DNA from 2 places in the Pseudoalteromonas sp. SG41-1 genome. Region 1 is predicted to be linked to the other one. Evidence: riboswitches for the same ligand, from Rfam matches in the RefSeq annotation. Region 1 holds a riboswitch; the other holds the start of a gene.

Evidence for each region. A riboswitch is a leader RNA that binds a small molecule or an ion and turns the genes downstream of it on or off. The one in region 1 is predicted to bind lysine.
Region 2: it holds a riboswitch for lysine, as region 1 does, so the genes downstream of both, lysC (lysine-sensitive aspartokinase 3) here and dapA (4-hydroxy-tetrahydrodipicolinate synthase) in region 1, are expected to answer to the same signal.

Annotation. Positions count from the first base shown of each region.
Region 1 is NZ_JACJFL010000023.1:54,435-57,628, forward strand. It holds gene H5203_RS13590 (2,3,4,5-tetrahydropyridine-2,6-dicarboxylate N-succinyltransferase) at 1-724, opposite strand, end outside; gene dapA (4-hydroxy-tetrahydrodipicolinate synthase) at 740-1,624, opposite strand; lysine riboswitch at 1,757-1,950, opposite strand; gene H5203_RS13600 (DNA-3-methyladenine glycosylase I) at 2,141-2,842, shown strand; gene H5203_RS13605 (YdiU family protein) at 2,851-3,194, shown strand, end outside.
Region 2 is NZ_JACJFL010000033.1:3,469-6,662, reverse strand. It holds gene nhaD (sodium:proton antiporter NhaD) at 1-959, shown strand, start outside; lysine riboswitch at 1,074-1,245, shown strand; gene lysC (lysine-sensitive aspartokinase 3) at 1,323-2,726, shown strand; gene H5203_RS15890 (4'-phosphopantetheinyl transferase superfamily protein) at 2,703-3,194, opposite strand, start outside.

The DNA.
Region 1 (3,194 bases):
CAAGCAGCAATGATGCATCACTTTGTTCATCACGGTATTTTACAATTAATGCACACGACATACTTAATCCTTGCTCGCGGGCCCAAGTATTAGAAGCTGGACGAGAGCCTGGAATAACAATCGCGTATTCAGGAATAGGCTCGCCTTTAGCCAGCTGGCGCTCATTAACACAGTCATAAACTGGAATAGTTGCTGATAAGCGTACACCTGGTGCGAGCACCGCGCCTTTTTTCACTACTACGCCTTCAACAATCACGCAACCTGCACCGATGAATGCATCGTCTTCTACCACCACCGGGCTTGCACCAATAGGTTCAAGTACACCGCCTAGTTGTACTGCAGCGCTTAAATGTACATTTTTACCTACTTGCGCACACGACCCCACTAACGCGTGGCTATCAACCATAGTGCCTTCATCGATAAACGCACCAATGTTTACATATGCTGGTGGCATAATAATCGTGCCCTTAGCAACGTGTGCGCCACGGCGAACGCTTGAGCCACCAGGTACCATACGCACTCCAGCATCGGCTGCAAAACCTTGTGGTGCTAAATTGTGTTTATCAACAAAGCCACCTGGAAATTCGGTATTAGTGCCATTTTTAAACGCTTCTAAAATACCTTGTTTTACCAGAACGTTAGCATGCCATTGGCCGTTGTCGTCTTGTGTTGCTGCGCGCACTGCGCCCGATTCTAAATTATTTAGTAGTTCTAACCAGCTCATTATAAAAACCTGTATTTAATGCCAAGATAAAATGGTGTTGTTTGCGTTGTTAATACAATCAGTTTGCGTTAACTCAAGATGCGTCAAAGGTGGACGTAAGTACGGGCTGTTAATTCGCCCTTGTAAATGCATCAATACTTTGACGGGGATAGGGTTTGCGACAGCAAACAAGCTTTGAATGGCTTGTGACCAGTCGGCAAATAAATTGGGGTGTTGACCGCTGAGACTTCGTTTTACAAACTCATGGGTTTGCACAGGCCATGCATTAGCAGCCACAGAGACTAAACCTTTTGCGCCAGCCTGGGCAAAGTAAGGCATCAGTGCATCGTCACCGCTAAAAATAGCTAAATTAGGTGCGACTTTTCTAAAACCTTCAAATTTAGCAATGTCGCCACTGGCTTCTTTGAGTGCCCACAAGTTTTTATGGTCTTTTAAGTTGCTAATTACGGCCGATGGAATATCAACAGCACTGCGCCCTGGTACGTTATAAAGCATGCAAGGATGTTTACTGGTATTAAGTAAGCTTTCAAACCAATGTGTTTGGCCTACTACGCCGGGCTTAGCGTATAGGGGAGTGCCCAGTAAATAGCTATGAATGGGTAACTGATTACAGTATTCAACCCAGGCAATTTGTTGCTTTAGGTTTATACCGCCTACTGCAACCATCAGTGGTACTGTTGGCGTTAATTGGCACACGTGTTCAACAATCGCTTGTTGCTCTTTGAGTGTTAGTGCGAGGCCTTCGCCAGTGCTACCAAGTAATAAAATACCATTGTTAGCCACTTGCTGCTGTGCAACTAACTGATCAAGAGTGGCATAGTCGACTTCACCAGCGTCAGTAAATGGCGTGACGAGTGCCGTCCACAAAGGGTAGTCATTTAAATTGAAGTTATTGATCATCTCTCACGAACTTATAAGTGATTCGAGGAGTTAATAAGCTTTTATGATTGGAGCCACATTAACGTCGTTCGAACTAATAATTCGAAGAGCGAATGGGCTTAATATAATAGGGCGCTATGGCCTTATTACGCTAAGACCAGAAGCTCTCCACCAAATATTTTAACAGCCAAGCTGCTATTGGTGACAGTCGCTGGGATTCAACCCAGTCGCCCGAAGTAAAACTTCACAAAAAGTGTTACTTCTCGGCGTTAATTCCCCTCACGTATGATCACTGGAGTGTGTGCTCCTCACATACGTTACCTGAATAACGCACCTCTTCTAGCCCATGGTGCAAGTTTTATCGTTTAAAACTCACACCTTTAATAGGGGTAATACGGAAGATTAAAGCATTTTAGCCGTCTAGGTGTCAAGGCTGGATATTTTTAAGTTTATTTTTAGCTGCAATGTGCTCCTGACATTTTTTTACAACGTAAATAGCGTTACAGTAAGCGTAATAACAAGCAGTGGTAGTGAGTAATGGAAAAATTTCAAGATATATATCAACGAGCGGCACAGCGAAAAGGTAGCGAAGTAATGTTACAGCACTTACTTGTTGCCCCTCAAAATGCAAAGCAATTAACTGCTTTACCTGATGATGCATGGCTTGAAGAGTTTACCCGCAAAATTTTTCAAAGTGGTTTTTATTGGTCAGTGATCAACAATAAATGGCCAGGTTTTCGGGAAGTATTTTGGGATTTTAGTGTGGCTAAATTATTAATGATGCCGCCAGATATGCTTGAGCAAAAAGCCACCGATGAGCGAATCGTTCGTAACTTTAAAAAAGTGCAAACGATCCCAGAAAATGCGTATATGATCCATGAAGTGGCAAGTGAACATGGCAGTTTTAGTCAGTTTATTGCAGATTGGCCGAGCGACGATATTATTGGTTTGTGGGGGTATTTAAAAAAGCATGGGGCGCGTTTAGGTGGTAACACCGGCCCTTATGCATTGCGAACCTTAGGGAAAGACACTTTTTTATTCTCGCGTGATGTAGAAAGTTATCTCCGTGCTCATAAGATAATTGATGGCGGTTTACAAACTAAAAAGTCACTTACCAGCGCTCAACATTTTTTTAATGAATTGCAGCAACAAAGCGGATTAAGCCTTCAAGAGCTCAGTTTGTTAGTTGCATACAGCGTGGGCGATAATCGCGTTGGCATACAAACAACCCAAGCCTAAGGAATACTATGAAATTAGTTGCTCGTTACACCCAGATTGCTGATGATTTTGCTGTGGCTGATCAGCCAAGTGCTGTTATTGCTCCAAACTTACTGCTGTGGAACGATACGTTAGCTAGGCAGATTAATATTGAGGTTGCCACATCAGAACGTGCGGTAATTTTTTCTGGTAATCTTAATAACAGCGATGTTGCTGCTGTGGCATTAGGTTACTCAGGGCATCAATTTGGACATTTTTCACCGCGTTTAGGTGATGGGCGAGCACATTTATTAGGGGCTGTCACTGATCAGCAGCAACAGCTTTGGGACATTCAACTCAAAGGTTCTGGTGCTACGCCATTTTCACGTGGAGG
Region 2 (3,194 bases), on a different contig from region 1:
TGCCCAGTGCTATCAGCGAACGCAAACTGATGTTTTTGATTGGCGGGTTCTCCTTCTTATTTTCGTCGATTTCAGACAATATCACAGCCACATTAATTTCCCTTGCGGTGGTTATGTCGTTAAAACTCGATCCGAAAAAGCTAATTAAATACGCTACGCTTATCATCTTTAGTGTGAACTCGGGCGGAGTGTCGTTAATTACCGGTGATGTTACTACCTTGATGATTTTCCTTGATGACAAAGTTACCATTGGTCACTTGCTATTGTTGGTTGTGCCTGCGTTATTTAGCGTGGCGCTATTGGCCATTATGCTGTCATTTGGGCTCAACGGCCAAGTTGAGTTTACCAAACAAGAGGACCGTCGCATTGAGAAAACAGATATCACTATTGCAGTGATTTTCTTATCAACGATTGTCGGGACATTAACGTTAAGCGTGCTTTATCATGTGCCGCCTTTGTTAACTTTCTTATTTGGTTTGTCGTTGATGTTTTTAGTAGCGCAATTTTTAATGCGCAAAAAAGATGTGAATAAAAAAATCATCGATTATATTCGCGAAATAGAATACGACACCTTGCTGTTCTTCGTTGGCGTATTATTACTTGTAGGCGCCCTGAAAGAAGTCGGTATGCTCAGTAAGTTCACTCACCTTTACGAGTTAATGCCAGCACAATACGCTAATTATTTAATGGGTATATTATCAGCTGCGGTTGACAACGTACCACTAACGGCTGCGTTACTTAAAGCTGAAATAGTGATGAGTCCACAACAATGGTTGTCGTTTACGTATGCAACTGGGGTGGGGGGGTCCATGCTTATTATTGGCTCGGCTGCCGGTATTATCGCTATGAGTAAAGTAAAAGCACTTACCTTTATGAGTTATTTACGTATGTCGGTGTATTTATTAATCGCTTATACAATTGGTTATATGGGATCGTATTTAGCAGGTAGCTTTATTTAATTGCTTTTATTATTTAAAACAACTTGACAGCTAGACGTCTAAACGATAACTTTCAAAGCCCGCTTAATAGCGGGTTTTGTTATTTAATTACTAATAATTTACGTAATTAATCTAACATTCAGAAGAGGTGCGGTACTTAGGTACTTAATGTTAGGCGACGTATGCCTGTAATCATTAAGGAGGGAAGTACTCGCCGAGGAAAGCAACTGGACGTCACAGTGGTTTTTCGGTTTATGGGGCTGAATCCTCAAAACTGTCACCAATTAGGTGGAGAGCTTCTGGCAGTGGACTTTTCTTATCGAGCACCCCCTTGCCAAGTTCTTCTTGTTTTATCGTGGTATGAATGCCACAAAAGGAGACGACATGAATACCCAATTAGCTGCAACTAACTTGCAACAGTCAGCACAAAATCAAAAATCAGACTACGTAGTCGCAAAGTTCGGTGGCACCAGTGTGGCTAACTTTGAAGCGATGAGCCGTTGCAGTGAAATTATTGTAGCCGATAACAACGTACGAGTAGTGGCCGTAAGTGCCAGCGCAGGAGTGACTAATCACCTTGTGACCTTATGTAAAAAAGATTTATCAGCAGATGAGCGCAATGAGAACATTGCTGGCGTTATTGCTATTCAAGAAGCTATTTTAAATGAGCTGTCATTGGATGCTGATTTAGCTCATGGCTTTGATGAAACCATTAAAGCTTTTAAGTCACTTGCCAGTGAGCCACTAAAATCAAAGCAACAACATGATGAGTTATTGAGCTTTGGTGAGCGTTTATCATCCTATTTATTTACTCAGGTACTGCGTTTAAATGGCTTAAATGCGGTGCGTTTTGATGTGCGACAGGTATTAAAAACCGACAGCCAGTTTTCTAAAGCAACCCCAGATGTAGCTGCAACAGCAATGGCCGCAAAAGAGCATTTAATTCCGTTATTAGCTGAACAGGTTATTGTAACTCAAGGCTTTATAGGCAGTGACGCGCATGGTCAAACTACCACACTTGGTCGTGGTGGTTCAGATTACAGTGCGGCATTACTGGCCGAAGCTATAAACGCTAAAAGCGTGCACATTTGGACTGATGTCGTGGGCATTTTTAGCACCGATCCGCGCTTATGTGCTAAGGCTACGCCGATTGCGCGTTTAAGTTTTGATGAAGCGGCCGAAATGGCTACCTTTGGGGCGAAAGTATTACATCCGGCAACTATCTTACCTGCGAGCCGCAGCCATATTAGTGTGTTTGTTGGTTCTAGCCGTGAGCCTGAACGTGGTGGTACCTGGATCGAACGTGAGAAATCACAAATCCCCGGAATTCGTGCTGTCACGCAGCGTAAAAATCAAATATTGTTAACCTTAAAAAGCCCCGAAATGCTTTTGGCTAGTGGTTTTTTAGCCCACGTGTTTACAATTTTAAGTGAGTTTAATATCTCGGTTGATTTGGTAACTACCTCAGAGATAAGTGTTGCAATTACTTTAGATAATGCGCCAAATGCCTCGCGTCCTGAGCTTGATCAAGAATGCCTTGATAAGTTAGCGGAGTTTTGCCACGTGTCGGTTGAGAACAATTTAACCTTAGTGGCATTAATTGGTTCACAAATTCAATTACGTCAGCAAGAAATTAACTTAATGAATGTATTAAGCGATTTTAATATTCGCTTAATTTGTCATGGCGCAAGTAAACATAACCTGTGCTTTTTAGTGGAGCAGAGCGAGTCAGACTTTGTTGTGCAAGCGATCCACAGCCGTTTATTAGAAGTTCAAAACGCCGCGTAATTGGGCGGTAGAATTTACCACAGAGCACTGCCAGACAGTGCTCTTGTCACTTACCACACTAATATCAAACTCATGATATTGACAACTCAGCGCTGTTAAATTTGCTCGCTCAAGTTCAGTAAATACATTGGGGCTGAGTAATTTTGCAATTGGTTGGCTGGTGGCTTTGGCAAGTGCTTCTTTTAAGGTCCATATTCTAAAAAATCGTTCTGCGCTTTGCTGATCTTGCGTTATTAAATTTACCTCATCAAGATGATAAAAATGCTTAGCGAGCTTTGCAAATGGGCGCTTCAGGTTTATTTTTTCAATATCAAAACCAAATTCAATTCGTTCTACATTTAATGCAGCACCGACAAAACCATTAGAGTGGGATAAACAACTACGCAATACAGTGTCACTGTCAGTTATATGTAGCAGTAATTTACTGCTTTGCTGGTCAAATTCAGAGCTAATATGGTTATTTGCTAG